DNA from 3 places in the Arhodomonas sp. AD133 genome. Region 1 is predicted to be linked to each of the others. Evidence: predicted binding sites of a transcription regulator. Region 1 holds the regulator's gene; each other region holds the start of a gene.
What was found. The regulator sigma-54, encoded in region 1, starts transcription at its own class of promoters, with help from an activator protein. The targets are predictions, from matches to a motif close to TGGCANGNTNCNTGCTT.
Positions count from the first base shown of each region.

Region 1 (10,269 bases):
ATGGCGCGAGCGAGCGCCACGCGCCGGGCCATGCCGCCGGAGAGCTCGGCGGGATAGAGATGTCGCGCCCCACGCAGCCCCACGGCCTCCAGCTTCAGAAACACGAGCTGGCGGATCAGCCGTTCGGACAGACGCGTGTGCTCGCGCAGCGGAAACGCGACGTTATCGAAGCAGGTGAGATCGGTGAACAACGCGCCGCTCTGGAAAAGCATGCCGATTCGCCGGCGCAGCCGGTAGAGCGCACCGCGACTCAGGTGCGGCACCTGCTCGCCGGCAACACGCACGCTGCCGCGCGAGGGACGCAGCTGGCCGCCGATCAGACGCAGCAACGTGGTCTTGCCCGTGCCGCTGGGCCCCATGATGGCGGTGACCTCGCCACGCCGCACGGGGATGTCCACGCCGCGGAAAATCGGCCGCCCGTCGCGTTCGAAGTACAGGCCGCGAATGTCGATCAGGTGCTCGGCCGACGACTGTTCACTGTCATTCATGGGGAAGCATCCGGACGGTGCGACTCGCGCCATTGCGCCGCACTGAAGCGGTAAGCGAGGCGCAGTATCCGCCACTGCTGACCGCTCAGTCAACTGCACGATCCGCCAGTTGCGCAGGTATCGGCTCGATTGCACGCCGGTGGCGTACGGCAACCGCCGGCTGTGGTCGGAAGATGGTATGCGCCCGTATCATGTGCGCCCTCGAATAACACGACGGGCACGGCCTTCATGCTGATTCATCTCGCCACCATCGTGGTCGGTTTCATCGTGTTGACCTGGAGCGCGGACCGGTTCGTTGTCGGCGCGGCAGGAACAGCGCGCCATCTGGGCATTCCAACGCTGATCATCGGCCTGACCATCGTCGGTATCGGCACGTCCGCGCCGGAGCTGCTGGTCTCGGCCATCGCCGCCTGGGAAGGCAGCGCCGGTCTCGCCGTCGGCAACGGCGTGGGCTCGAACATCGCCAACACCGGGCTGATCCTCGGCTGCACGGCGCTCATCATTCCGCTACAGGTGCGCTCGCGGCTGCTCAAGCGTGAAATACCGCTGCTGTTCGCGATCATGGCCGTTACGTACCTGCTGATTGTCGATGGCGAGCTGGCCCGCTGGGAAGGGATCGCGCTCGTGCTCGGCATGGCCTCGCTGCTCGCGTGGATGGGCCTGCAGGGCCGCGACGCGAGCGACGCCCTGGGCATGGAGTTCGAGGACAAAATCCCGGCCGAAGCGCCGCTCGGCCGCAGCCTGGTGTGGCTCGCCGTCGGCCTGCTCCTGTTGCTCGCCTCCTCGCGGGCGCTGGTCTGGGCGGCAGTGAACATCGCGCAGAGCCTGGGCGTGAGCGATCTCGTCATCGGCCTGACCGTCGTCGCCCTCGGCACCAGCCTGCCGGAGTTCGCCGCGAGCCTGGCGAGCGCCCGCAAGGGCGAACACGACATTGCCATCGGCAACGTGATCGGCTCGAATATGTTCAACCTGCTCGGGGTCATCGGCGTAGCCGGCGCCATCGCCCCGCTGCAGACCGAGCCGGCGGTGGTATACCGCGACTTTCCCGCCATGGCCGCGATCACCCTGGCATTCGCGGTGATGGCATTGAGTCGCCGTGGCCACGGCCTTATCAACCGTGTCGAGGGCGCCGTGTTGCTGCTCGGCTACATCGCCTTTCAGGCGCTACTCTATGTGACGTCATGATCGACATGCCCAATCGCGAAGCCAGCACCAGTGTGCTGATCAACGAGCACGTATCCACTCTGCGTGCCATGGCGCCGGGCTCGCAAGGCGGCGGCGCGACGGCGTGGTGGGACCACGTCGAGCGATGCCAGCGCCGCGTTGCCGCCCCTCGACGCACTGGATACGCCTGCGGCGCGGCGCCTCGCTCTGGCGCCGCTGTGATCCTCAGAGTGAGTGCGCACCCGTGAATCAGGACACCAACCTCTGCCGCCTGGGGCGCGCCGTTATCGATGTGGAGTCCGCCGCCGTGGACGCACTGCGCGACCGCATAGACGGCGACTTCGCCCGCGCCTGCCGATACATGCTCGCCTGCGAGGGGCGGGTCATCGTGCTGGGCATGGGTAAATCCGGACACATCGGCGGCAAGATTGCGGCGACACTGGCGAGCACCGGCACACCGGCGTTCTTCGTGCATCCCGGCGAGGCGAGCCACGGCGACCTGGGAATGATCACCCCGCGGGACGTGGTCCTCGCGTTGTCCAACTCGGGCGAGACCGACGAGATCAACACGATCCTGCCGCTGATCAAGCGCCTGGCCGTGCCGCTGATCGCGCTTACCGGCAACGCCGACTCCACGCTGGCCCGCCAGGCGAGCGTTCACATCGACGTGGGAGTGGCCGAGGAGGCCTGCCCCCTGGGGCTCGCGCCCACCGCGAGCACCACCGCGGCGCTGGTCATGGGCGATGCCCTCGCCGTCGCCATGCTCGATGCCCGCGGCTTCACCAAGGAGGACTTCGCCCGTTCCCACCCCGGCGGCAGGCTTGGCCGTCGGTTGCTGCTCCGCATCGAGGACCTGATGCACACCGGCGAGCGCATCCCGCGGGTGGGCATGCAGACCCCGCTCGCCGAGGCGCTGGTGGAGATGACCAACAAGGGACTGGGCATGACCGCGGTCGTCGACGACGCCGACCGCGTGCTCGGTGTGTTCACTGACGGCGACCTCCGCCGCGCCCTGGATCGCGAGGTCGACGTGCACCATACGAGCATGCACGCCGTCATGACCGAGGGCGGACGGACCATCGGCCGGGACAAGCTCGCCGCCGAGGCCCTCGCGCTCATGGAGGCCCACGGCATTTCCGCTCTGCTGGTGGTCGAATCGGATCGCCACCTGGTCGGCGCGCTCAACATGCACGACCTGTTGCGCGCGGGGGTGGTGTGATGGACGCGTTCGCCGACGCTTACTGCGAACGCCCCGACGCCGCGATTCGCGAGCGCGCCGGGCACATCCGCCTTCTCGCCCTGGACGTGGACGGCGTGCTCACCGACGGTGGCGTCTACATGGGCGATACCGGCGAGAGCTTCAAGCGATTCCACATCCACGACGGCAAGGGCCTGGCGATGCTACGCGCCGAGGATGTCGCCGTGGCAATCATCACCGCGCGCCGCTCGGAGGCCGTGACCCGACGCGCGCAGGAGCTCGGCATTCACTACGTCTACCAGGGCGTCGGCGACAAGGCGGAGCGTTTGCGATGTCTCACCGAGGAGCTCGCCCTCGAGTTGGAGAGCGTCGCCTACGTCGGCGACGACGTGGTGGATCTCGGGGCCTTCTCGCGCGCCGGCCTGGCCGTCGCTGTGGCGAACGCTCACCCACGGGTGCGCCGCCGGGCGCACTGGGTGACCGCGCGCAGCGGCGGGCACGGTGCCGTACGCGAGGTCAGCGAGCTGATACTCGCTTCCCAGGGCCGCCTGGCGGCACAGCTCCAACGCCATGCGTGAAAGCAACCGCGCAGCCTTCCCGCTGGTCGCCCTGGCGCTGATGGTCGCCCTGGTATGGCTGTCCTTCGGCGGTGAGCGCGAGCGCGCCGACAGCGGGCCGCCCGTGCGGGAACCGCAAGCGCGCTACTATGCAACCGACGTCACCCTCAGCGCGACCGATGACACCGGCCGCCCCTACTACGAGCTGACGGCGCCGCGCGCCGCCTATTTCCCGAACGAGGCCCGGTGGCGCATCGAGGCGCCGCGCTGGCACAGCCTGGGCGCCCGCGCCGACTGGCAGGGCGACGCGGAGAACGCCGTCGTCGCCGACCTGGCCGACGGCACGCAAAGCGTGGTGCTGCGTGGCGATGTACGCCTGCAACGTACCAGCCCCCATCCCCTCACCCTGGAAACCCCCAGACTCACGCTCGAACCGGCACGGCACTACGCCGAGACCGATGCTGCCGTGACCCTGCGCGGCCCCCACAGTGAGCTGCGGGGCCAGGGTGCTCGGGCGTGGCTCGATGACGAACGCGTGGAACTCCTCGCCAATGTGAGAGGCCGCTATGCGAGCGATTAGAACCTGCGTCGTGGCGCTGGCACTGGGTATGGTCAGTGCGCCGGCACTTCATGCCGCCGAGACAGGCGCAACGGAACCGCTTCAGTTGAGCGCCGATCACGGCGAGCTCGACAATGCCGAGGGCGTGAGCACGTATACCGGCAACGTCGTGGTCACACGCGGAAGCATGCGCATCACCGGCGACGAGCTGCGGGTCTATCGCGGCGACGACGGTGGCGTCGCCCGGATCGAAGTCGAGGGCGACCCCGCCACCTATCGCGACGAGGCCAGTGCCAGCGGCGCCGTGGACGCGCAGGCCCCGCGCATGACCTACCACGCGAGCGCGCCGGAGCGTCTGCACCTGGAAGGTGGCGCACAGCTGCAACGCGGCCGCGACGAGTTCCGTGGCGAGACCCTGCTCTATCACATCGCGGGCGACCGCATCGAAGCCGACCGGGGTGACGACGGCCAGCGGGTGGAAATCAAGCTCTATCCGGAGAACGGCGATGGAGGCGGCGGACAGTGAGCGCCGACGGCGGCCGTCTCGAGGCCGAAGGGCTGACCAAGGTCTACCGCGGACGCCATGTGGTCCAGGAGGCCAGCCTCAGCGTCGACCCGGGTGAAATCGTGGGCCTGCTCGGCCCAAACGGCGCGGGCAAGACCACCAGCTTCTACATGATCGTGGGCCTGGTGCCGCCGGACGCCGGCAGCATCCGGCTGGACGGGCGGGAGATCGGCAGCCTGCCCATGCATCGGCGCGCCCGCCTTGGCCTGGGCTATCTGCCCCAGGAGCCGTCGGTCTTCCGCAAGCTCTCCGTGGCGGACAATCTGCTCGCGATTCTGGAGCTGCGCCCGGAGCTCGACCGTGCAGCGCGGCATCGGGAGATGGAAGCACTGCTGGAGGAGTTCCACGTCGAGCATCTGCGCGATCAGTCGGGCATCAGCCTGTCGGGCGGCGAGCGCCGACGGGTGGAGATCGCCCGGGCGCTCGCCGCGGCACCGCGGGTGATCCTGCTCGACGAGCCGTTCGCCGGCGTGGATCCTATCTCGGTCGGCGACATCCGCGAGGTCATCCGCCATCTCGCCGCACGCGGCATCGGCGTGCTGATCACCGACCACAACGTGCGCGAAACCCTCAGCGTGGTGGATCGCGCCTACATCCTCCACGCGGGAACGGTGATCGCCGAGGGTGATGCCGGGCAGGTGCTCGCCGACTCGCGGGTGAAACGAGTCTATCTGGGTGAAGACTTCCGGCTCTGAACTGCGGTAGCTCCGAAACGGATGCACCCGGCGCGGCTATTGCATTACGATGGCGTTGTACGAGCGCCGCACGCCAGGACCTGTCGATGTGTCCCGAGCGCGGCGCGCCGGGGCGGACATTCGTTCAGCGCTTGGATGGGCCGCAGTGTGAATGCGGATACAACAAGCTTACGCAGCCCCGAATCGCTCGTATCGGGGATCAGGGGCGCGGGGAGTGAAGTTTGGTTGGTCCCAAATGAACAACGGGCAACGCGGCCTGGGCGGATGTCCGACCCAACCCGAAGGGCCGGCGCGGCGTGTCCGCGACACGTCGACGGGCCCTCGCCCGTGGGGAATCCGACGGAACTGACATGAAACAATCTCTCCAGCTCCGGCTCGGCCAGCAACTGACCATGACACCGCAGCTCCAGCAGGCGATTCGCCTGCTCCAGCTGCCCACTCTGGAGTTGCGTGCCGAGATCCAGCAGGCGCTCGATTCCAACCTCATGCTCGAGACCGCCGACGAGCATGACACGTCCACGACGGAAGAGGCGCTGAACGACAGCTACACCGACGAGGATGCCGCTCACGAATCCTCCGAACCCGCCGAGACCACCGGCGATGACGGCAGTGAGCGCCTCAACGACGAGCTCCCCGTGGACAGCGGCTGGGACGACATCTATGACGGCACCACCACCTGGAGCCGCGGCGACCCCGAGCGCGAGGACAACGATCCGATTGCCCGACAGGCGGACGGCGCCGAGACCCTGCGCAACTATCTCACCTGGCAGGCGCAACTGGCCGGCCTGAGCAGCCGCGATCTGGCCATCGCCGAGACCGTTATCGACGCCGTGCGCGACGACGGGTACCTGGACAGCACCGTGGACGACCTGCTCGCCGCCATGCCGGCGGACTGGGAAGTCGCCCCCGAGGAGCTGACGACAGTGCTTACCCGCGTACAGCATTTCGACCCGGTGGGTGTTGCCGCCCGGGACCCGGGGGAATGTCTGCTGCTGCAACTCGCGCAGCTACCGGCGGACACACCGTGGCTCGAAGAGGCACGCACCCTCATCGACCGCTATCTCGACCTGCTCGTCGGCCGGCAGTATGCGCAACTCAAGCGCCGCATGCGTATCAACGGCGAGGCGTTGCAGGCGATCATCAACCTCATTCAGACGCTCGACCCGCATCCGGGCCTGCGTTACGGTCCCCAGAACACGGAGTACGTGATCCCGGACGTGTTCGTGCGCCGACTCGACGGACGCTGGCACGTGGAGATCAACCCGGACGCCTTTCCACGCATTCGCGTCAATCCCGAGTACGCCGCGCTCGTGCGCCGTGCCGACCGCAGCCGCGAGAACAGCATGATGCGCGAGCACCTCCAGGAAGCGCGCTGGCTGATCAAGAGTCTGCATTCGCGCAACGACACGCTCCTGCGGGTCGCCCGATTCATCGTCGACCATCAGCACGGTTTTCTGGAACGCGGCGACGAGGCGATGCAGCCCCTTGTCCTGCGCGAGGTCGCGGAGGCCGTGGAGATGCACGAGTCGACCATCTCGCGCATCACCAACCAGAAATACATGCACACGCCGCGCGGGACGTTCGAATTCAAGTATTTCTTCTCTTCCCATGTGCAGACCGCCGACGGCGGTGAATGCTCGGCGACTGCCATCCGCGCGCGCATCCGACGCCTCATCGCCGCGGAGGACGCCACACGGCCTCTCAGTGACAGCCGCATCGCCAGCATCCTCCGCGAAGAAGGCATCAACGTCGCCCGCCGAACGGTGGCGAAATACCGCGAGGCCATGTCCATCGCCTCGTCCACGGAGCGAAAGAGGCTCGCCTGAGAGCCTAAGGAGGTAGCATGCAGATCGACATCACCGGACATCATGTCGAGGTCACCAATTCGCTGCGCGACTACGTCAATGACAAGTTCGACAAACTCGAGCGCCACTTCGACAACGTCGTTGACGCGCACGTGATCCTGACCGTGGAGAAGCTGACCCAGAAGGCTGAGGCGACGATCGTGGTCAGCGGCGCGCGGCTGTTCGCCGACGCGACCGACGAAGACATGTACGCGGCGATCGACGCGCTGACGGATAAGCTCGACCGCCAGGTGGTCAAACACAAGGAAAAGCGCAGCGATCATCGTCGTACCGAAGGTCCGGTGAGTCAGGCGCTCGAGGAATGAGCTGACGCGGCGCGGACAGGAAGCCCGCGCCGGCGAATAACCGACGACACGCGGGCAAGCGCCCCGGCGCACGGATGCTCCCGCTGCCCCAGCGTGTCGCCTATGCTTTGGTTACCTGGTCTTTTACGAATACGAAGACTGGTAACGGCAATCCGGGGCCCGGGGCATCATGAACATCGCAGCAATGCTAACGCCCGAACGCGTGCGCTATCAGGCGCATGCCACCAGCAAGAAGCGCAGCCTGGAGCTGCTCGCCGAACTGCTTGGAGACACCGATGGCGAGCGGGGCACGCGCAGCGTCTTCGAGAGCCTCATCGGCCGCGAACGCCTCGGCAGTACCGGCCTCGGCCGCGGGGTCGCCCTGCCCCACGCCCGACTCGCGGGCCTGGAATCGCCGGTCGCTGCGCTGGTGAATCTCCACGAGGGCGTGAACTTCGACGCCATCGACCGTCAGCCGGTGGACCTTCTGTTCGCGTTGCTGGTCCCTGAGCACTCCACTGACGAGCACCTGCGCATCCTGGCCGCGCTCGCGGAGATGTTCAGCGACCCGGACTTCTGCCAGCACCTCCGCACCGCCGGCTCCGACCAGGCGCTCTACGAACAGGTCTGTCAACGTCTCGCCGACGGCGCAACGGTATGAGTGTGTCCGTGCGCCTCGACGCGCTCGCCGCGGCGCTCGGGGCGCGTGACTTCGGCGGCGCCGAGACGATCGAACTGCCCGTCGACGCCCCGCGTTGGTTCGGCGCCGCTGCGCCCCTGCGCCGATACGCGGCCGCCTCTGAGCAGACACCCGACATGCCGTGCGCCTGGATCACACAAGGGCCGCCGGAGCCACCCATCACCGCCCCCTGGCTGGCGGTGACCCTCGACGAAGCCGCCCTCACCTGGCGATTGCAACGGGCCCTGGACCGGCTTGCCGACGGAACCGGCATGCCCGGCACGCTGGTTCGCATCGGCAATCACGGTGTCGTGCTCACTGGCTCAGCCGGCAGCGGCAAGAGTCACGCCGCCCTGGAGCTGCTGCACCGCGGTCACGCGCTGGTCAGCGACGATCTCATCCGTCTGGAAACGGCCGGGAACCGCCTGACGGGGCGTGCACCCGAACAGGGACGAGGCCGGCTCGCCGTGCGACAACTCGGGATCATCGACGTCACGGCCCATTTCGGCGATGGCGCGGTGTCGCGAAGCGCGGAGCCGGCGTTAATCGTCGAGCTCGACGCGAACGCCGATGCCGACGGCCTCGACGGGGGCTGGGAAGAAAGCGGCCTGCTCGGACGCCCCCTGCCCCGGTTGCGCTTGTCACCAGGACCGATGATTGCCACGGTCATTGAAGTGGCACTCCAGGAGAGCATACTGCGCCGCGGTGGCCGGGGAGGTGCCCCGGCATGGATCCGCGAGCAGCAGGAGGCTATTCGATGCGACTGATCATTATCAGTGGTTTGTCGGGGTCGGGTAAGAGCGTGGCGCTCAATACCCTCGAAGACACCGGGTTCGACTGTATCGACAACCTGCCGGTGGATCTGCTCGGTGCCTTTGGCAGGCATATCACGGAGCTGGGCGAGGACGCCGCCAACCAGCGCTATGCCGTGGGCATTGATGCGCGCAACCAGCCGGAGGCGCTGGCGCGCTTTCCCAGTATCCTCGACGGGCTGCGCGAGCTGGGCATCCACTGTGAGATCGTATTTCTCGATGCCGACGACCAGACACTGCTGACGCGTTTCAGCGAGACCCGGCGACGGCACCCGCTGAGTGACCGTGACACCTCCCTCTCGGAGGCCATCCAGCGCGAGCGCCTGCTGCTCGAGCCACTGCACGAACGTGCCGATCTCACCGTCGATACCACCCGAACCACCGTCCATCAGCTACGTGACCTGGTTCGCGAACGCATGGTGCGTGCGCCGTTCGAGCTGTCGCTGTCATTCGAGTCGTTCGGCTACAAGCACGGCCTGCCGCCGGACGCGGATTTCGTGTTCGACGCGCGCTGTCTGCCCAACCCCCACTGGGAGCCCGAGCTGCGCCAGCTCACCGGGCGCGACGAACCCGTTCAGGCATACCTCGATCAGCAGCCCGCCATAGCGGAATACTTCGAGCAGGTGCGCACGTTCCTCGCTAACTGGATTCCCAGCTTCCAGCGCGAAAACCGCAGCTACCTCACCGTCGCGATCGGTTGCACCGGCGGTCAGCACCGCTCGGTCTATCTCGCCGAGCGCCTTGGCGAGCATTTCCGCGCCGAGCGTGGCCCGATCAGCATCCGCCACCGGGAGCTGGTATGAGTGTCGGCGTACTGCTCATCACCCACAACCGCATCGGCGAAGAGCTCCTATCCACGACACGCACTATCCTGGGCGGTTGCCCGCTGCCCACGGCGCACCTGGACGTACCCCAGGACAGTGACACCCCGGACATGACCGACCGGGCCCACAAACTGCTCAGTACGCTGGACGAGGGTGATGGCGTGCTCATCCTCACCGACGCCTTCGGTGCCACGCCGAGCAACGTCGCCGTACGCCTTGGCAGTCGCGCCGGCACGGCGGTGGTCTCGGGCGTGAACCTGCCGATGCTGCTGCGCGTGATGAACTATCCGAACCTGCCCCTGGAAGCGCTGCGCGACAAGGCCTACAGCGGCGGACGGGACGGCGTGCTGCTGGTCGAACCCACCCCCAACGAGCAATCACAACGACATGAGCGACGCCAGTAACGTGCAGACCGCGCGCCGCGAAGTGGAGATCGTAAACCGCCTGGGCCTGCACGCGCGCGCCGCGGCGCGGTTCGTGAGCACCGCAGCGGAGTATCAGTGCGAAGTGCGGGTGATCCGCGACAGCCAGACCGTCAACGGCAAGAGCATCATGGGTGTGATGATGCTCGCCGCGGGG
Region 1 covers NZ_JBNAZM010000034.1:192-10,460, reverse strand. Annotated here, with positions in the region: gene ACPEES_RS16435 (ABC transporter ATP-binding protein) at 1-488, opposite strand, end outside; gene ACPEES_RS16430 (calcium/sodium antiporter) at 717-1,673, shown strand; gene ACPEES_RS16425 (KpsF/GutQ family sugar-phosphate isomerase) at 1,897-2,871, shown strand; gene ACPEES_RS16420 (KdsC family phosphatase) at 2,871-3,428, shown strand; gene lptC (LPS export ABC transporter periplasmic protein LptC) at 3,421-3,987, shown strand; gene lptA (lipopolysaccharide transport periplasmic protein LptA) at 3,974-4,492, shown strand; gene lptB (LPS export ABC transporter ATP-binding protein) at 4,489-5,226, shown strand; gene ACPEES_RS16400 (RNA polymerase factor sigma-54) at 5,577-7,052, shown strand; gene hpf (ribosome hibernation-promoting factor, HPF/YfiA family) at 7,070-7,396, shown strand; gene ptsN (PTS IIA-like nitrogen regulatory protein PtsN) at 7,566-8,036, shown strand; gene ACPEES_RS16385 (hypothetical protein) at 8,033-8,821, shown strand; gene rapZ (RNase adapter RapZ) at 8,812-9,669, shown strand; gene ACPEES_RS16375 (PTS sugar transporter subunit IIA) at 9,666-10,094, shown strand; gene ACPEES_RS16370 (HPr family phosphocarrier protein) at 10,078-10,269, shown strand, end outside.

Region 2 (10,269 bases), on a different contig from region 1:
CTTACGCCTGGCGCGTGTGGACGGCGGCTGACTGCCATGGCGGTTTCCTCTGGCAACGGCGCGGAATCAGATGTTGTTGGTCATGTACTGGAGCATGCTGTCGGTGGTCGAGATCGCCCGCGTATTGGTCTCGAACGCGCGCTGGGTCTCGATCATGTTCACCAGCTCCTCGGCGATGTTGACGTTGGAGCTCTCCAGCGCCCCCTGCTGAAGCGTGCCCAGACCGTTGAGCCCTGCGGTGCCGTTCTGGGGTGCACCGCTGGCGCCGGTTTCCACGTACAGGTTCTGCCCCACGGGCTTGAGACCCGCGGGATTGACGAACCCGGCGAGCTCCAGCGTGCCCACCTGCACGGCATTGGGCTGACCGGCGGTCTTCACCGACACGGTGCCGTCGGCGCCGATGGTCACGCTCTCGGCGTTCTGCGGGATGTTGATGTTGGGAACCACGCCCAGGCCGTTCTTGGTGACGAGCTGCCCCTGGTTGTCCACCTGGAACGAGCCATCGCGGGTATACGCGATGTTGCCGTCGGGCTGGAGAACCTGGAAGAAACCGGAGCCGTTGATCGCCACGTCCAGGGCGTTGCCGGTCTGCTGGATATTGCCCTGGGTGTGCATCTTCTCGGAGGCGGCGACGCGCACACCCGTGCCCACCATCAGGCCCGAGGGGAGCTGGGTGTCCTGCGACGTCTGACCACCGGCCTGGCGGACGGTCTGGTAGACCAGATCCTCGAACTTGGCCCGGTCCTGCTTGAACGCCGTGGTATTGACGTTGGCCAGGTTGTTGGAAACAACGGACATGCGCGTCTGCTGCGCGTCCATACCGGTCTTGGCGACCCAGAGTGCCGGATTCATCTCGGTATCCTCCTGCGCGTGCACCGGTGTCGCGGCGGCGACCACCCGGCTTCGCGGTTACTGTTCCACCCGCTACGAAGCAATTCGTGTGCCGACATCAGCCACCGCTTCGCAGCAACCGCTGGCCGGCTTCGTCGGTCTGGCGCGCGGTATCGATCATCTTGATGTACGTCTCGAAGCGCCGGGCGTGGTCGATCATCTCCACCAGCGAATCCACGGCGCTGACGTTGCTCGACTCCAGCGCCCCGGAAGTGACCTTCACACCCGCGTCCGCGGGCGCCGTCTCGCCGTCGGCGAGCCGGAAAAGACCGTCCTCGCCCTTGCTCAGGGATTCCGGTGGCGGATTGACGAGCTTGATGCGATCGACGGTGACCATGGCGTTGGCACCCTGGCCCTTGGGCACGACGCTCACCGTGCCGTCGGCACCGATCTCGATCTTCTCGGCGGGCGGCACTGCCACCGGACCGCCATTGCCCATCAGCAGGTGACCGTCACCGGTTTCCAGCAGCCCGCCCTCGGTGATCCGGAGATCACCACGCCGGGTGTAGGCCTCGGTGCCGTCGCTCGCCTGCACCGCGAGCCAGCCCTCGCCGCTGACGGCGACATCGAGCTCGCGCCCGGTGGTGGTAAGCGCGCCCTGACTGAAATCGCTGCCGGTACGCACCTCCTCGCCGTAGACGCGGCTCGGACGCACCGGCCCCTCCACCTCGCGGCTGACGAGCGCCTCCAGATCGGCGCGGAAACCGGGCGTGTTCGCGTTCGCCAGGTTGTGACTCGTCGTTCGCTGCTGTTCCAGGGCGTACTTCGCCCCGGTCATCGCGAGATAGGCCAGACGGTCCATGAATCTATCCTCCGACGGCTGTCCCGCTAACGGATATTGAGAATCTCCTGGGTGACCTCGTTCTGGGTGGAGATCATCTGGGAGTTGGCCTGGTAGTTGCGCTGCGCGGTGATCATCTGCACGAGCTGCTCGGTGAGATCCACGTTGGACTGCTCCAGCGCCCCGGGCTCGATGGACCCCGTGCCCGAACTCCCCGGTGCGGCGAAGACCGGCACGCCGGACTGGAACGTCTCCACCCAGCTCGTATCACCGACCTGCTGAAGATTGGAGGGGCTCGGAAAGCGCGCGAGCGCCACCTGCCCCAGCGCCTCGGTCTGCCCGTTGGTGAACCGCGCCACGATGCGGCCATCGGATTCGACGCCGAGGCCGGTGAACTGGCCGGCGGGGAAGCCGTCCTGGCGCAATTGCTTGACTTCGAAGGGCGAGCCGAACTGCGTGAGCGCGGAGAGGTCCTGCTCTATGGTGAGATCCTCCACGCCGCCGCCCAGGGTCGCGTTGATCGTGTTGATCGTGCTGCCGGCGGTATCCAGGGTGCCGTCGTTCGCGAACGTGAGGCTGGCGGCATTCTGGGTGACCGGCCCGCCGTCGGCCTCGATGGAGAGCTGGACGTCCCAGGTGTTGTCACCGGTCTTGACGAAGTAATAGGTGCCCAGATGCGCCCCGCCCTGGGAATCGTAGACCGTGGTCGAGGTCGAGAAGTTGTAGCTGTCGGGATCGTCCGGGGCGAAGGTGCCCACCGGCGGCGTCTCGGCGTCGGCATCGAGATTCGCCGAGAGACTCAGCTCGCTGCTCGGCTGCGGCGCCACGTTGCCGATATTGACCTGCAGCTCGCCCTGCTCGCCGGTGATCTGGCCGTCGTCGTCCGCCAGGTTACCGGTCAGCCGCCGGCCATTGGCGTCGACGATGTAGCCGTTCTTGTCCAGGTTGAACGCGCCGTTGCGGGTATACTGCATCTCCCCGCCGTCGCTCACACGGAAAAAGCCGTTACCGTTGATGGCGAGATCCAGGCTGTTGCCCGTGAAGTTGAACTGCCCCTGGGTGAACTGCTGCGAGGTGTTCGCCAGACGCACACCCTGGCCGACGGCGTTCTTGGACACACCCAGGCTGCTCGAGGCGAATATATCGGCGAACTCCGCCCGCGAGCCCTTGAACCCGGTAGTCTGGCTGTTGGCGACGTTGTTGCCGGTGACGTCGAGATCCGAGGCCGCGGCCTTGAGACCGGTGAGAGCGGTTTCGAAGGACATGTCATCCCCCTCCTGTCATTGAACCTTGCGTACATCGGTGAGCGAGATGTCACCGAGCCCGTCCACCGTCAGCTGCGGCGGCTTGCCGTTGCCCGCCAGAGCCACGCTCGTGACCTCGCCGGCGATGCGTATCGGATGCGTCACCACACCGTCGTCGGTGTCGGTCTCGGCCACCAGCTCGTAGGTGCCGCTTGGCAGGCGCTCGCCCTCGGCATCGTGCCCGTCCCAGGAGAAATCCACGTCCCCGGCACTGCGCTCGCCGAGCGGCACCTCGGCGACCCGCTGCCCGCTGCCATCGATGACGGCGACCGTCAGATTTCCGACGTTACCGTCGAGCTGAATGGATCCTTCCAGCGAGCCTTGTTCCGGCAGATGACCGGTATTGCTCTCCACGGTCACCTTGCGACCCACCAGGCTTGCGGCTTCCAGCGCCTGGTTGCCGGTCATCGACGACTGGAACTCCTGGAACGACTGCGACAGCTCCTGGATACCCGAGGCCGAGGAGAACTGCGCCATCTGCGCCATGAACTCGCCGTTCTCCATGGGTTTCATCGGATCCTGGTTCTGAAGCTGCGTGGTCATCAGCTCGAGGAAATCGGACTGGCCGAGCTGGGTGCGGTCCTTCTCGCTCTGTGTCGCGTTACGGTTCTCGCTACCGCCGGTGCCCGTCGCGCCGGTAATATTCACCATCATTGCCTCCTGCGCCCTGGGGCCCTAGCGCCCGATCCGCAGCGTCTGCAGCATCAGATCGCGCGATGTCGACATCACCTCGACGCTGTTCTGGTAAGAACGCGAGGCCGAGATCATGTTCACCATCTCCTCGACGGGATTGACGTTGGAGCGGTAGACATAGCCGTTCTCGTCGGCGAGCGGACTGTTCGGCTGATGCAGCGCCTGCACCGGCGCGTCGGTCTCCACGACGCCTCGCACCCCCACCTCCACGCCGTTCGAGGTCTCCGCCTGGCCGGCCTGTGCCTGCTGCAGCTTCGCCGCGAACACCGGATGCCTGGCGCGATAGGCTTCCTCGGGACTGCTGGCGGTCGTCTCCGCGTTCGCCAGATTGCTGGCGGTCAGATTGAGACGAAGCGACTGGGCGCTCATGGCCGAGCCCGCCACGTCGAATACGTTATACAGCGCCATGATCACTCTCCCTTGAGCGCACCGATGATGCCTTGAATGCGGGATCCGAGAAGGTTGACGGCAGCCTGGTACTGGACGGACGTCTCGGCAAAACGCGTCTGCTCGCGGTGCACCTCGACCGTATTGCCGTCGAGCGACGGGTTGGCGGGCACACGATACTGAACGCGTTGCTCACCACCACCACGACCATCACCGGCGGCGGGGATGTGCCGCGCATTGGTGGTCGCCAGGGACGCGCGGTCGCTGCCGGCGCCAGCGAGTGCCGCCCGGAAGTCGATGTCCCGCGCCTTGTATTCGGGCGTATCGGCGTTGGCGATGTTCTCGCCGATGAGCTGAACCCGCTGCGACTGCAGCTTCAACGCCGCCGCCGGCACACCGAAGACCTTGTCCAGTGACACGCTCATATCCGGTCACCTCATAACTGAACGATGCCGGTAGCTGCTTTGCAATCAGCGTGCCAACGATCTGGCGATCAACATCTCAGCGAGGGACCGGACCGCAGCAGGAAGGAAGGAGCGGCCGGGGGTGCCGCCCGTCGCCGGGCGGTGCCAGCACACAATCAGCCCGAGCGCTTGCGGTAGACCACACCCGGGCGGCAGCGCACCATCTCGAACTCGGTCAGCTCCCGGGGCAGGGACTCCGAGGCACCGACCATGAGATAACCACCCGGTTCCATGGCCTGACCCATGCGCCGGAGGATGTCGGCACGGCAATCGAGCGAGAAGTAGATCAGCACGTTGCGGCAGAGGATGAGGTCGAACCGCCCCAGCAACGCGAAACTCTCCAACAGGTTGTGCTGGCGAAAGCTCGCCCGCCGCGCCACCTCGGGACGGACGCGCCACGTTTCACGATCGACGGCGTCGAAAAACCGACGCTGCTGCTCATCGTTCAACCCTCTGCGGATCTCGCTGGCGCCGTACTCCGCGGCCGTCGCACGGGCGACCATCTGGGGGGATATGTCCGTCCCGACAATGCGGGCGTCAAGATTTCGTCCCTGGGCACGATACGCCTCGAGTGTCATGGCCACGGAGTAAGCTTCCTGGCCGGACGAGCAGGCCGCGGACCAGATCCGGACCTGGCGTTTGCCCTGGTGTTCGAACTCCGGGAAGAGTTGGTCGGAGAGAATCCTGAAGGGGTAGATGTCACGAAACCACTGCGTCTCGTTGGTCGTCATCGCATCGATGACTTCCGCACGCAGCCGTTGCCCGCCGGCGGATTGCAGCCGGCGCACGAGATCCCCCAGATCCGCCATGCCATGATGGCGCATCAGTGGACTCAAGCGGCTGGCGACGAGGTACTGCTTGTTGTCGCCCAGCACGATTCCGCAGCTCTCTTCGAGAAAGCGGCGGAAGACCTCGTAGTCCGCAACGTCGATTCCTTTTTGAGCCTGCAGGGCCACGCCCAGCCTCCTCGCTGCTCGTCACCAGTGTCTGCGAATCCGCTTTGCCAGGCACCCGTGCCTGACGGATGAAACGGACGCTCGCTTACAAGGGTAACGGCAAATTCGCGCCAAGCTTAACCGTGCCCGCCGAGCGGTAACGTCCGTCGGAAACCAGCCGGCTACCACCACAATGTGGAACGGATTCTGCAAGAGTCGCCGGCAAACACGTCGGCAGGACATGATCGCATGTACCGCATCGCAATCGGTTGTTTGCTGCTGGTGATCGCGAGCGGATCGGTGGCAGCGCAGAAGCGGCAGTCACTGGATGCCATCCGCGACCGCGTCGAGCGCTTCGTATCGGAGCTGGATGCCGGCCGAGGCCGGCTCGAGCGCGTGGAGGTCGACCGCCTCGACCAGCGCCTGCGACTGGCCGCCTGCGGCCAGCCGCTCACCGCAGAGCTGCCTAACGGGCGCGCGGACGCCGAGCGGCTGGTCGTACGCGTGCGCTGCCCCGGCCCGGAACCATGGAAAGTCTACGTACCGACGCGAGTGGTACGCAGCGTCGAGGTGATCGTAACGCGCCGGCCCCTGCCCCGGGGCTCGGCGATCGCGGCCGACGACCTGCAACGGGCCCGCCGGGAGAGCGGCGCTCTGCGGGGACAGTACTACACTGATCGCGAGGATCTCGTGGGACTTCAAACCAATCGCGCGCTCGCGGCGGACACCGTCGTCACCGCCCGCCATCTCACCCGTCCCACCCTGATACGCCGGGGCGACGAGCTGCTGCTGGAGGCACGTAACCAGACGGTGCGGGTCAGCATGAAGGCTCGGGCACTGGAGAACGGCACCCGGGGGGAGCGCATCCGGGTACGCAACCTCTCGTCACGGCGCGAATTGCAGGCCGAGGTCGTGGGCCGGGGACGTGCGGTGGTCCAATTCTGACCAGCGGTAGTACATCTGCTAAAGTTTCGCGATCGCTGGCCGATAGGCCGATCAAGGGTGACGAGGGAACGACCCGTTCCGCCTGGCGGGGCGGTCACGAGAGCAACCGACGGAGCAGGGAACATGAGCAATCCGATCGACAACGGCCCACGCGTCAACGGTAACGCCGTCGCGGGAAGCAAGGCGAACAGGTCCGGAGAGCCGGAGCGTGGGGAATCGCAGCCGACTCGCAATGACACGGCGGCACGCGGCGCCGACGCCTCGAGCCAGTCGGAACGGCTCACCGCCGTGCGCGAAGCGATCGACAAGACGCCGGAGGTCGATCAGGCACGCGTGGACGAGCTTCGCGAGCGCATCACCAAGGGTGAATACCCGCTGGACCCGAACCGCATCGCCGATCGGTTCGCCGAATTCGAGAGCCTGCTCGGCGATGAATGACGGCGCTGCCGCCAGCGAACGTCTGCGCGAGGCCCGCGAGCTGACCCGGGCCCTTGCTGACGCGCTCGAGCGCGAGCGCGCGCTTATCGCGGCGCACGGCGCTCCCGAGGCGTTCGAGACTTTGGCCGAGGAGAAGCTCGGCCTGCTCGGACGACTCGAAGCGCTCGGCCCCTGGGACCGCGGGGCCGGCGACGACTCACGGGAATGGGCAGCGCTGCGCGCCTCGCTCGAAGACCTCCATCGCCTCAACGAGCGCAACGGTATCGCGATCGCGCGGGTGCTCGGTGCGCTGCGTGACGAGCTCGCGCTGCTCACCGGCCAGGACCGTAGCGCCGAGACGTATCAGCCCGGTGGCGCGCAGTCGGGTTCCGGCGGGAGAATGCACACGCGCGCGTGAGCCCTACACGGACAACGGCTCGGACGACAGAACAACGAAGCTCGCCAACAATGGACTACGAAAACGAGCCTGATTGCATCCGAAACCCCGGGCAACTCGTCAGCATCCTGCGGCGTCTCCACGAATCCCGCACATTACTGGACGTTCACCTGCCGGGCCGTGGCGTTCCCTATCGCAGTGCCATGCTCTACGTGGACGCGGACCGGCGTCTGATCACGCTGGACGAACTCCGCCCGGAGCGCGGGCACTGGCGCGTGGAACAGGGCACGGAGCTTCGCATCGTCAGCCGCACCTTCGGCGTGGACACCCGCTTTACGGTCACCGTCGAGGAGATCGGCCTCCAGGGCGGGATATATTACTACGTCGCCCCATTCCCCGAAGAGATCATCTATCACCAGCGCCGGCGCTTCGTGCGCGTGCCCGTTCCCGCGATGCGGCAGTCCGAATCGTGGCTGGAAGCCGGAGAGCGCCGCACCCAGTTCGAGCTCTACGATATCTCCGCCGGGGGCATCGGGGCGTACGTTCTCCACGGGACGGAGCCGGAAACCGGAAAGGTGTATACGTGCCACGTCGGGCTCAAGGACAGCGAAGCGCTGGAGGCGGAAGTGGAGGTCCGCCACTGCAGCTATGACCGCACCCGGCGGCGCACGCGCTTCGGCGCCCGCTTCATCAACTTCTCCGACGCCGACCGCTCCGGCCTGCAACGCCTGGTCCTCTCGCTACAGCGTGAGTTGCTGCGCAAGACCTGACATCAACCGGGCTGCTCCCTGACGCGCAGCGAGTGTTCGCGTGATTACGGACTGGACCGTTCACGATCTCCAAACGTGGCGATCACTTCGCGGTCAGCGTCTACAACGATTCAAACGCCGCCGCCAACGTAGCCGCAGCCGCGCGACAGTTCCATTCCGGGTTCATTACCAACCTTCTCGGGCGCCACCCTTAAAGCGTCTCGATTTGAACCTGTCAGCGCCTGCTCACCCGCACATAAATGGCATTTCGGCTAGCCAGACAATCCCAAACAACCGTCGTTGGGTCATAGCAGCCCAATGGCGAGCACCCACAACATAATAAAAGAAAGGCATAAAGATCACCTCATTGCCACTTCAAAAAATACTGAACCCTCCTTCACATATTGGCTTCACAAGGAAGCCCCCCATGAAGAATTTGTTGGCTTGCAACTTCAATTTTTTCGCATAACTGCAGGCATGCGCGAGCAATGCTCTCAGCGTTCGTGCGTAGGCATCGCAAATCGCCTTTACACACGGAAGCCGTGTCCTACCATTACCTTCAGCGGCCCGTCTTCACCAGCGACACCAGCTCCCCTACCAGTTTAGAGCTCTTACAAGCGACGAAGTCAGAATCGCTCCAGAAAGCAGAGGGCAACAAGATGATACGCACTATATCTTCTCTGGTCGTGGCTGCGACCTTGTTCTGCGTATACCCTCAAGCCACCTTCGCTCAAGGCGTTTTGGGCAACCCGGCCGCTGGCAGCGTCGTAAGTGGTATCGGCCTTGTCTCGGGTTGGAAGTGTGATGCCGAGCGAATAGAGGTCCGATTCGACGGCGGCACCCCGATTGAGGCGGCTTACGGCACATCACGCGATGATACTGCAGGGGTTTGTGGAGACAGCGACAACGGTTATGGGCTGTTGATCAACTACAACTTGCTTGGCGACGGCATGCACACGGTTCGAGTATTCGCCGACGGGGAGGAATTTGCCAACGCGAACTTCGAAGTCGTCACGTTGGGGACGAATTTTTTGCGGGATGCGAATGCGTCGATCGTATTGGAGGACTTTCCCGCCGAGAACACAGAAGTCACAATTGAATGGCAGCAAGGAATACAGAATTTTTCCATTTCCAATTTCAAAACGAACGCGAACAACCTGAACGGCACATATGAGCTCACCCGAATCTCCCTGCAAGACAGAACACAAGCTATAGCCGACACAGAACTCCAAGGGTTCAACGCTACCGGCGAAATGACCATTTCCGGAAACGAAATCACCCAGGTTATTACTGTTGATGCCGGAAACGGGCCCACTACCGTAGTAATTTCCGGGGAGTGCCAATTTACAGAGGTGGCATGGCGTTGCCTATCGACGGGAGGAACCGCAAGCCAACCGGTTGTAGTGGAATCGGGAACGAAAATAGTGACCTCATTACTGGCCAACACCCAGATTGGTTTGCTCAACGAGATCGACCATTGGCGAAAAGTCTCGTCCGTTTCACGGCTCAGTCATACGCGAACGCTTCGCAGTGAGGCCCAGCCAGCGGCAGAAGCGGCCATAGGCGTGCTCGGCAACGCTGCATATGAGCGGCTGCCCGGAGAACCCGGAAAGGTACGATAGCGCTTCGAGATTCTGTCTCAGTGACATGCGATACGGTGGGAGGTACGTACTGCCGGCTTTGCCGAGATTCGCCACCATAAACGAAACCAGGCCGCTGTGGCCGTTCTGCCAGAGCGCTATGTTGGCGACTGTCTAGAGCAGGTGAATGCGGCAACACGCACCGTCTATCCGCACGAAGCGCCAAGAACGAAAAAGGGTGCCTGATCAGGCACCCTTTTCCGGTATTTGGTGGAGCCAGGCGGGATCGAACCGCCGACCTCCTGCATGCCATGCAGGCGCTCTCCCAGCTGAGCTATGGCCCCGTTGTCTCGACGAGCGCGCAGTCTAGGCACGCCGCCCCGGGGCTGTCAAGCTTCGGAGGGCGGCGCGTTCTCCGCGATCCAGCGCTCGGCAGCCTCGATGCGGCGCAGCGTCGCCTCGCGGCCGAGCATCTCCAGGGTCTGGTCGATGGGCGGCGATACCGGGCCACCGGAGACGGCCACGCGAAGCGGCTGGGCGACTTTGCCGAGCTTGAGCTCCAGCGCCTCCCCGACCGCGGTGACAACGCCGTGTATGGCCTCTGCATGCCACGCCTCGAGCGCCCCCAGGTCCTCCCGCAGCCGGGCCAGCACAGGCGCCGCAGCGGCCTTGAGATTCTTGCGCGCGGCCTTTTCGTCGTAATCCGCCGGCTCGCGGAAGAAGAAC
Region 2 covers NZ_JBNAZM010000027.1:10,536-20,804, reverse strand. Annotated here, with positions in the region: gene ACPEES_RS14600 (flagellar basal body L-ring protein FlgH) at 1-38, opposite strand, end outside; gene flgG (flagellar basal-body rod protein FlgG) at 67-852, opposite strand; gene flgF (flagellar basal-body rod protein FlgF) at 950-1,693, opposite strand; gene flgE (flagellar hook protein FlgE) at 1,720-2,937, opposite strand; gene ACPEES_RS14580 (flagellar hook assembly protein FlgD) at 2,953-3,630, opposite strand; gene flgC (flagellar basal body rod protein FlgC) at 3,652-4,077, opposite strand; gene flgB (flagellar basal body rod protein FlgB) at 4,080-4,481, opposite strand; gene ACPEES_RS14565 (CheR family methyltransferase) at 4,637-5,476, opposite strand; gene flgA (flagellar basal body P-ring formation chaperone FlgA) at 5,705-6,400, shown strand; gene flgM (flagellar biosynthesis anti-sigma factor FlgM) at 6,524-6,838, shown strand; gene ACPEES_RS14550 (hypothetical protein) at 6,831-7,235, shown strand; gene ACPEES_RS14545 (flagellar brake protein) at 7,286-7,984, shown strand; gene ACPEES_RS14540 (hypothetical protein) at 8,506-9,585, shown strand; tRNA gene ACPEES_RS14535 (tRNA-Ala) at 9,812-9,887, opposite strand; gene gltX (glutamate--tRNA ligase) at 9,933-10,269, opposite strand, start outside.
Region 2: flgA (flagellar basal body P-ring formation chaperone FlgA) is a predicted target of sigma-54. The motif match lies at 5,652-5,668, and genes of this name have one in related genera.

Region 3 (10,269 bases), on a different contig from region 1:
ACAGAGTTCGTGTAGAGGTTCTTGCCGGGACGCAGCGTGGCGAGCCAGAGACCGGGATTGCCCACGCCCCAAAAACAGCGTATCGGTCTCGGGATCGTAGCTGCCGGTCAGTCAGGCGGAGCCACCGCCGTGCTTGTAGGCGCCTTCCGGCCAGGTATCACCGTTGGGAACGCCGCGACGGTGCGCTGGCGCTGCCCCCGTGCCGCTGCTTCGGCATCGCGCACGACCGCGCCCGAGCCAGGGTGCACGCGCCACGCGAAACCACTGGTGCACGAATGTGACAGTGTGTAACCCGCGCTCGTCCCGCTGCCGTCACGCACCGCGGCCACGCCGGGCCACGACGCACGGCTGTGGCCGGCGACCCGGTCTTCGTGGCATCGTCACAGTACGCCTCGCCGTTGGGCCCTGAGGACGCCCGGCGGGCGTGCCCTTTACGACGGCCGGTATGCACGCTCAGCACGATCCTTGCTAGAAGGGCTGGTGTGGCGAAACGCGAAGCGCCCATTCCACCGACCCAACTACAACGACGGGCGCTGTTCGAACGGCTACGCACAAGGGGAGGAGATTCCGTGACGCATACCGAAGCGAAACACGCGCGACGCGTCATCCAGGCCGTTGACCGCTGGAGCCGCACCTCCACCGCTCTGCCGGAACCCGACGACGCCCGCCGAGTCGCTCAGTCGTGGACGCGATGCCTGTCGAGCTACGGGCTGCAGCCGGATACGACGAATGTCGAGGTGGTGCTCGAGCAGTCGGAGTTGCACGCGCATCGCGAAGAGCTCGGCGAGCTCTTTCGCATTGCCCGCACCGAAATGCACAACCTCTACGAGCAGACCGCGGGCTCCGGCTACGCCGTGATTCTCACCGATGCCCGGGGGTTCATCGTCGACTGGGTCGGGGATCCGACCCTGGACCGCGATTTCCTCGACGTCGGTCTCTGGCCTGGTGCGGCCTGGAGCGAAGCACACGCCGGCACCAACGGCATCGGCACGTGTATCGAGGAGAAGCGGCCGATCACCATCCATCGCGACGAGCACTACTTGTCGTGCAACACCGCGCTGTCCTGCTCGGCATCGCCGATTCACGATCCCAAGGGGAATCTGGCGGCGGTTCTGGACGCCTCATCGGTCAACAGCCGTGACACGCGCCAGAGTCAGTGCCACACCGTCGCCCTGGTGCAGATGTCGGCACGGCTGATCGAGAACTCGAACTTCCTGCGCGTCTTCCACGACGACTGGGTGCTGCGCTTTCACGTGCGCCCGGAGTTCGTGGGTCTGCTCAACGAGGGCATGCTGGCGATCAACGGCGATGGCGTCATCCTGGCGGCCAACCGCAGCGCCGTCTCCCAGCTCGGTCAGCAATCGCAGATCGACCTGGTCGGCCGCGCGATCAACGAGGTCCTCGACCTCTCGCCCAACGCCATCGAGGAGCGCAGCTTCCGCCAGGGACAATCCGTCTGGCCGGTGCACGACCTGCGTCACGGCACCCGCTACTTCGCCATGATGCGCGGCCCCGTCAACCGCAATCAGGAGGCGCGAACACGGGTATCCACCGGGCGGGTGATCAGGCCGCCGCGTTCGGAACCGGCATCGGCGGGACTGACGCTGAATTCCCTCATGGCCGGCGGCGACCCGCGCATGGCCTACAACGTCCGCTGTGCCGAGCGCGTGGTGGACCGGGACGTGGCGATGCTGCTCCAGGGCGAGACCGGCACCGGCAAGGAGGCGATGGCACGGGCGATACACGACGCCAGCCGGCGTGCGGAGCAGCCGTTCGTGGCGGTCAACTGCGCGGCGATTCCGGAATCCCTGATCGAGAGCGAGCTGTTCGGCTACAAGGGCGGCGCGTTCACCGGCGCCCGCCGTGAAGGGATGCGCGGCAAGATCCTGCAATCCAGCGCCGGCACACTTTTCCTCGACGAAATCGGTGACATGCCGCAGGAATTGCAGACCCGGCTGCTGCGGGTGCTGGAGCAGCGCGAAATCCTGCCCCTGGGCGCCGAGACCCCGATCCCCGTGGATCTGCACGTCATCAGCGCCACCCACCAGGACCTGCCGCGCCTGGTCTCGGAAGGCAGCTTCCGCGAGGACCTCTACTACCGCTTGAACGGAATCACCCTGCAGTTGCCGGCGCTGCGCGAGCGCCGGGACAAGGATCTGCTCATCCGCTCCGCCCTCGCTGCCGAGAGCGATCCGGGGGAAGCCGCCGGTATCGACGACGAAGCCTTCCAGCGCCTGCTCGCCTACCACTGGCCGGGCAATATCCGGCAACTGCGCAACTGTCTGCGTACGGCGCTCGCCCTGTGCGACGGCGGCGTTATCCGTGTCGCCGACCTGCCACCGGAGATCGCCACCCCTGCCTCCGGGGAAGCGGCCTCCGAGGCCGCCTCCATTCAGCCGGCGGAAAGCACGGAACCGGCAGCGCCGGCATCGCCTTCCGCGTCGCCCCTGGAATGCGCCGAGCGCGACACACTCCTTCGCGAGCTCGAACGCCAGCGCTGGAACGTCACCCGAACCGCCACGGAGCTGGGCGTCAGCCGGAACACGCTCTACCGCAAGATGCGCCGCCACGGGATCAATCCGTCACCGGACTGACCACCCCGCATCGCCACCCGACCACGGCACGTGCCCCGCCCCGGCGGCGGGGCACGCCGACGCCTCCAGCCGCCGCCGCGAAGCACTGTCCCGACCATGGCACACTCTGTGCCAGATACACGGTACACCGGCGCGCTCACGCCCGGGTCTTCGCCGCCATGCCGACGCCCATTACCGCTCTGCGCCCCGCCTCCCGGGCAATATCACTAGACCACCGGCCATGGCATGCAAGCTGCATCGCCCGTCAGCGACGGCTCAGGCCGGCGAGCCCGGCTCACGCGGACACAGGACGGGTGCGATGAAGATTCACATTCTCGGCTCCGCCGCGGGTGGCGGATTTCCCCAGTGGAACTGCAATTGCCACAACTGCGCCGAGGTGCGCCGGGGCAATCCCTCGATGCAGCCGCGCACACAATCCTCGATCGCCGTCAGCGGCGACGGTGAACGCTGGATCCTGATCAACGCCTCGCCGGACATCGGCGCCCAGCTCGCGGCTTTTCCCGCGGCACAACCGGCCGGCGACAGCGTGCGCGGCACGGGTATCCATGCGGTGATGCTGGTGGACAGCCAGATCGACCACACTGCGGGACTGCTGACCCTGCGCGAGCATGGCCGGTTGCGCCTGTACACCACCCGCAGCGTGCACGAGGACCTGACCACCGGCTTCCCCGTCATCCCGATGCTGGAGCATTACTGCGGCGTCGACTGGCGGGAGGTCGCCGCCGACGACGACGCCTTCCAGGTCGACGGTGTCCCCGAGCTCGCGTTTACTGCAGTCCCCCTGACCGGCAAGGCGCCGCCCTACTCTCCCGGCCGCCACGCGCCGCGGACCGGCGACAACATCGGTGTGCTCATACACGAGCGCAGCAGTGGCCGCCAGGCGTTCTACGCCCCCGGGCTGGGCGCGCTGGATGCGGGGCTGATCCGCCGGATGGCGGACGTGGACTGCCTGATGGTGGACGGCACGTTCTGGCGTGAGGACGAAATGCTCACCACCGGCACCGGCAGCAAGCACGCCGCCGACATGGGACACCTGCCACTGAGCGGCCCGGACGGGCTCATCGCTGTCCTCCAGCGATTACCGCGCCCGCAGAAGTATCTCGTCCACATCAACAACACCAACCCGGTCCTCGACGAACGCTCGCCCGAGGCGGAGATGCTGCGCCGCGCGGGCATCACCGCCGCCCGCGACGGCATGTCACTGGACGTCTGAAGGGGGGACGATCATGAACGCCGCGATTCGACCCTGGCCCAAAGACGAGTTCGAGGCGCGACTGCGCGAGCTCGGACGCTACTATCATATCCATCATCCCTACCACCGGCTCATGGCGACCGGCCGCCTCACGCCGGCGCAACTGCGTGCCTGGGTGGCGAACCGGTATTACTACCAGATCAGCATCCCCCTCAAGGACGCGGCGCTAATCGCCAACTGTCCCGACCGGGCGGTCAGGCGACGCTGGTTGCAGCGCATTGTCGACCACGACGGCCGGCAAGGGCGCGACGGCGGCATCGAGGCGTGGATCCGGCTCGGCGAAGCCTGCGGCCTCGAACGCCGGGAGATCGTATCCGAAACCCACGTGCTCCCGGGCGTGCGTTTCGCGGTGGACGCCTACGTCGATTTCGTGCGCCGCTCGGACTGGCAAGCCGGCGTGTGCTCATCGCTGACCGAGCTTTTCGCGCCCACGATCCACCGCGAGCGCATCACCGGCTGGCCGGAGCACTACCCCTGGATCGAGCCCGACGGGCTGAGCTATTTCCGCAATCGCATCGGTGAAGCCCACCGTGACGTAGAGCACGGCCTGAGCATCGTGCTCGACGCTTTCGACACCCGGGCGCTGCAGGAACGTGCGCTCGAGATCGTCCGCTTCAAGCTGGAAGTGCTCTGGACCATGGCGGATGCCATGTACCACGCCTACGTCACGGATATGCCACCGTTTTTCTGCGTGGGGGACGAGGAATGGACAAGCGGCTCGACGACGGATCGATAATGCGGCTGGCGCCGACCTGCCGCCTGCAGTGGGAGCCGGAGCGACAGATCTATCTCCTGCTCTATCCTGCCGGCCTGGTGCCACTGAGCGCCCTGGCAAGCGAGGTCCTGCGGCGGTGCGACGGCCACCGCCGGGTCGGCGAGATCGCCACCGAGCTCGCCCACCAGTGTCCGGGCCGGCACGCCGAGGCCGATGTCCGCGACTTCCTGCGGAGTGCGCGCGAAGAGGGCTGGATCGTGCCAGCCCACGGGCCCAAGCGCCGACGGGACAGGCTCTGACAGGGACACTCAGTGCCTTGGGCTATCGCGCAAGCGATCGGTGGCGGCAACCAGGGCGCGCTGCATGGGCGCATCTCCCGCCAGGTGGCCGGCATCCTCCACGACCTCCAGCGTCGCGGCCGGCCAGCGCTCGTGCACGGCAAACGCCTGCTCCACCGGACACATCAGATCCCGGCGGCCGTGCACGATGGCGCCGGGAATCCCCGCCAGTGCCCCGTGGGCGGGCAGCGCTCCCTCACAGGGGTCGAGAAAGAAGTCGTTGACGGCATAGTGGCAGGCGATCTGCGCGCGCTCCACCGCCACCGCGGGACGGTCGCCCCGCCCCCCGAACTGACCGCCCGTGGCGACGTGCACCTCCCAGGCGAGCCAGGCCTCCGCCGCCCGCCGACGCGTGGCCGCTGACTGATCCGTGAACAGCGTTGCGTAACCCGCCAGTGGACTGTCCCGCAAGTCCGCCGGCAAGGCGGACAGAAACCGCCGGTACGCCTCGGGATACAGCCGCGCGACGCCGTCGGCGCCGAAGACCCAGTCCCGGTCACGCCGTCGGCCTGCGAGTACGCCTCGCAGCACCAGCCCACTTACCCGATCCGGATGCCTTGCCGCGTAGCGCAGCGCCAGCGTGGCGCCCCAGGAGCCACCAAACACCACCCAGCGCTGAATCTCCAGCGCCCGGCGCAACGCCTCCAGGTCCGCGACGAGTGTGTCCGTATCGTTGCCGGCGAGGCTGCCGAACGGCCGCGAACGCCCGGCCCCGCGCTGATCCGGCAGAATGATCCGGAAAACCGCCGGGTCGAACAACGCACGTTGCTCGGCGCGGCAGCCGCTGCCGGGCCCGCCGTGGAGCACCACCACGGGTATGCCCGCCGGCGAGCCACACTCCTCGACATAAAGCCGCTGGTGCGGTTCCCGCGCCAGGTAACCTCGGGTATAGGGATCGATGGGCGGATAAGTCATGGTCATGACGCACGCACGAGGCCGCGTTGTGGATCATAGCCCAGCACCGCCATGATGAAGGATACCGCGAGCACCGCACCCACCACCGCAGCAGCAGCCACGGCATCGAGCTCGCCGTAGAAGGCATGCCGCACGCCAACTCCACCCGACTCCGGTTGCCGCCACTCAGCGCCCGCACACGCGTACGCGCCTCGGCGGTCGGCGGAGAGTTTCACCCGCGCCAGCGCATCACGAATCGCCCGCTCCGTGTGCGCGATCTCGTGCAGACGGGCAGCGAAGCGCAGATTGGCAGCGACACTCAGGTCGAGATCCAGTGCCGGCTGCTGGAAGACGATGCCCATGGACGCCAGCGCACGGTTGGGATCGTCGCGCAGGTCGGCGCCCGCGATGACGACTAGACCGGCGTCAGCCGCGAACAGCCCGGTGAGCAACTGAAACAGCGTGGTCTTGCCCGCCCCGTTCGGTCCCAGCAGGACCACGACCTCGCCGGCGGCTACCGTCATGTCCAGCCCGCACAGCACCTGCCGGTCACCGTAGGCCTTGCTGAGGCCAACGGCCTCCAGCGCTGATGGCTCCGGGGTCATATCGGCTCCCCCTTCGGCGGTGGCTTCGGTCGTCGTCGCTCCCTGCCGGCTGCAAGAGCCGGGCCATGGCAACCGGCCGGGGCCGAGGGTGCTCCACGGCATAGGGCGTCCCGAATCCGTGACAGAGTGTCTCGCCGCGACTGTCACGGCCAGGGGCAGTGACCCGCATCGTGGCCCATTCACCCCGGCGGCGGCCCGACGCCGCTTTCATGGCCATAGGCCGTGACCCGGGCACCGGCGCGGCACGCACGTCGGCCCCGGACACGGGTGATGACGTTTGGCACGCCGCTTGCTGTACCCCGATTGCTACCGGAGCGCGAACCTTGCTCCGCCCCGGTGATGCCGTGTTCATCACGAAACGACAAGCCCATTGAGGAGGAGACCGCGATGCGCTACGCACAGCCCGGACAGGAAGGCTCCAAGGTCCAGTTCCGAAGCCGCTACGACAACCTCATCGGCGGCGAGTGGAAAGCGCCGGCCCGGGGGCAGTATTTCGAGAACCCCAGCCCGGTCAATGGCCGGCCCTTCTGCGAGATCGCCCGCTCCACCGCCGAAGACATCGAGGCGGCCCTCGACGCTGCGCACGCCGCCAAGACCCAGTGGGCCAAGACCCCTGTGGCCGAACGGGCGAGCACGCTCAATCGCATCGCCGACCGCATGGAAGAGAATCTCGAAGCCCTGGCGGTGGCCGAGACGTGGGACAACGGCAAGCCGGTGCGCGAGACCCTGGTGGCCGACATTCCGCTCGCCATTGACCACTTCCGCTACTTCGCCGGCGTCATTCGTGCCCAGGAAGGTACGCTGGGGGAGATCGACGACAACACCATCGCCTATCATTTCCACGAACCGCTCGGCGTGGTCGGTCAGATCATCCCGTGGAACTTCCCCATTCTGATGGCCACCTGGAAGCTCGCGCCGGCACTGGCCGCCGGCAACGCCGTGGTGCTCAAGCCTGCCGAGCAGACACCGGCATCCATCCTCGTGCTCATGGAGCTCATCGCCGACCTGCTGCCGGCCGGCGTGGTGAACGTGGTCAACGGCTTCGGCGTGGAGGCGGGCAAGCCCCTGGCGAGCAGCTCACGGGTGGCGAAGGTGGCGTTCACCGGCGAGACCACCACCGGCCGGTTGATCATGCAGTACGCCTCGGAGAACCTCATTCCGGTGACGCTGGAGCTCGGCGGTAAATCCCCCAACGTATTCTTCGAGGACTGCTTCGCCGCGAATGACGACTTCCGGGAAAAATCCCTGGAAGGGTTCACCATGTTCGCCCTCAACCAGGGCGAAGTCTGCACCTGCCCGTCCCGGGCGCTCATCCAGGAATCCTTCTACGACGAGTTCATGGATGCGGCCATCGCGCGCACCCGGGCGGTCAAACAGGGTAATCCGCTGGACACCGACACCATGATCGGCGCCCAGGCCTCCATGGACCAGCTCGAGAAGATCCTCTCCTACATCGACATCGGCCGGCAGGAGGGCGCCCGCGTCGCCGTCGGCGGCGAGCGATTCGAACCCGAGGGGGACCTCGCCGACGGCTACTACGTCCAGCCCACCATCTTCCAGGGCCATAACCGGATGCGCATCTTCCAGGAGGAGATCTTCGGGCCCGTGGTCTCGGTGACGACCTTCAAGGACAGCGAGGATGCCCTGGCACTGGCCAACGACACCCTCTACGGCCTCGGCGCCGGCGTCTGGACCCGGGACATGAACACCGCTTACCGCATGGGCCGGGGCATCGAGGCGGGCCGTGTCTGGACCAACTGCTATCACCAGTACCCGGCGCACGCCGCCTTCGGTGGCTACAAGCAGTCGGGCATCGGCCGCGAGACCCACAAGATGATGCTCGAGCACTACCAGCAGACCAAGAACCTCCTGGTGAGCTACGACCCCAACCCCCTCGGCTTCTTCTGACTCCACCTCCTCGAGCGTTGCCGCCCGGTCGTGGTCCGCCACGCCGCGGCGGCCCTTTTTACCGCCGACTCGCAGACAGGAGGTGCAGCATGTGCGCCGATCGGGTTTCGGTCACCGAAGAGGCTCGGGCGCTGATCGAGCGCCTCGAGACCGTGCACGGGCCGCTGCTGTTTCACCAGTCCGGCGGCTGTTGCGACGGTAGCGCGCCAATGTGCTACCCACGCAACGAGTTCCGGGTGGGCCAGGCCGACGTCTTCCTCGGCGAAATCGCCGGCCAGCCGTTCTACATCAGCGGCTCCCAGTTCGAGTACTGGGAACACACTCATCTTATCATCGACGTGATCAGTGGCCGCGGCAGCGGGTTCTCCCTGGAGGCGCCGGCGGGGCTCAGATTTCTCCTGCGCTCGCGACTCTTCACCGACGAGGAAAGCGCCGACCTCGAAGCCGCCGGACCACCACCGCGGGGCCCGCAGCACGAGCGCGCTTGAACGTTGTGGTGTTCAGCAGTGACAACTCGGTCCGCGCGCGGACCACTGCTGAGCCCCGGTAACGGCACACGTGCACGGAGGCACTGCCGGCGTAGCGCGCCTACCGCCGCGGCCCGGCCGAAGCCGGGATGCGAAACGCCACAGGGGGAACACGGCCGCCATGGGTGCATTCCTAGCGGCAGCCACATCGCTCACGCTCGCGTGGTGGCTCGCCGGTCGACAGCGGCGACGCCTGGCAGTGGCGGCCTCCTGGCGCCATGAGTCGCCCGATGGGGCACGGCAACAGCTGGATCGCTGGCGGCGGCGGGTCACCGCCGACCACCTGCTGTTCATCGGCATCTGCCCCACCGGGGCGGCCACGGCAACGTGGCATCAATGGCAGGCGCTGGTGGGCGACACCCCCGCCGCCGGCACGCTCAACCTCGCCATGATAGCCATCGCCGTGTACTGGCTGCGCGTCCACGCCACTGACGGACGTTACCCAAACGTTACGGCAACTGCCCGGACGACTGCGCCCGTCATCGCGGTGGCATTCACCGGACTGGCCACGATCCATCTGACGGGATGGCTTGGCATCTGGGCACTATGGGCAGCCGCGCTCCTGATCCGGAACGCGTGGTTACCGCGGTGGACGTCCACCACCACCCGGCTCGGCGTAGAACCGCGTTCAAGGCTCGAGACACTGCGCCGGTTCAGCGGAGTCGGAAAAACACAATGGCTTGTGGAACCGGACAGCGACAACGCGTCGGCCACCGGTGGTCCCCCATGGCAGCGGGTCGTTCTGGGAGGACGGCTGATGAGCCGTCTCTCACCCGCGGAACTGGATGCCGTGGTGGCTCACGAGCTGGGCCATGTCCACCTGTACCACCGACTGCGCTACTACGCGCCGATCGCGCTGGGATATCTGCCCCTGTTCCTCCTGCTCGGCCAGCCGGGTCCACTGGCCGCCGCCATCGGACTGCCCGAGCAAGCCAGCGCAACCGAGCGCCTCACCTGGCTGTTACTGATGGAACCGGTGCTCGCATTCCTGGCCGCACCGCTGGGTAACCTTCATCGCCGCCACCTGGAACTCGAAGCCGACCGCTTCGCCACCGGCGTGGTGCCCGCCCGCTATCTCGCCTCGGCACTGGAACGCCTCGGCGGTCAGGACAATACCGAACCCTCCCCCGATCGCTGGTACGACCTGTTCACCCGCGGCTACCCCACGTTGGCGCAACGTCAGCAACGACTGATGGGCCATGTGGAGACGCCGTGAATCACCGGAGCCCGCGCTCACCGTGGTGAGCGCACAGCAGGCAGCACAACGCAACCGGAGGCGGAAAGGTGAAGGAGCCCCTACTCCTGCAGCGGCTCACGGCTGCCGTCGCGCATCCACAGGCATGCGATGCACCCCACGGCAGCAGCAAACGCCAGCAACGAGGAAGGCGCGGCGGACACCCCGCTCACCTCGATGAGCCAGGTCGCGATCATGGGGG
Region 3 covers NZ_JBNAZM010000002.1:30,351-40,619, reverse strand. Annotated here, with positions in the region: gene ACPEES_RS23550 (hypothetical protein) at 1-65, opposite strand, end outside; gene ACPEES_RS01635 (sigma-54-dependent Fis family transcriptional regulator) at 570-2,594, shown strand; gene pqqB (pyrroloquinoline quinone biosynthesis protein PqqB) at 2,893-3,807, shown strand; gene pqqC (pyrroloquinoline-quinone synthase PqqC) at 3,821-4,582, shown strand; gene pqqD (pyrroloquinoline quinone biosynthesis peptide chaperone PqqD) at 4,552-4,860, shown strand; gene pip (prolyl aminopeptidase) at 4,870-5,820, opposite strand; gene ACPEES_RS01610 (ATP-binding cassette domain-containing protein) at 5,817-6,398, opposite strand; gene exaC (acetaldehyde dehydrogenase ExaC) at 6,786-8,306, shown strand; gene ACPEES_RS01600 (DUF779 domain-containing protein) at 8,396-8,794, shown strand; gene ACPEES_RS01595 (M48 family metalloprotease) at 8,955-10,049, shown strand; gene ACPEES_RS01590 (MFS transporter) at 10,130-10,269, opposite strand, start outside.
Region 3: exaC (acetaldehyde dehydrogenase ExaC) is a predicted target of sigma-54. The motif match lies at 6,677-6,693, and genes of this name have one in related genera.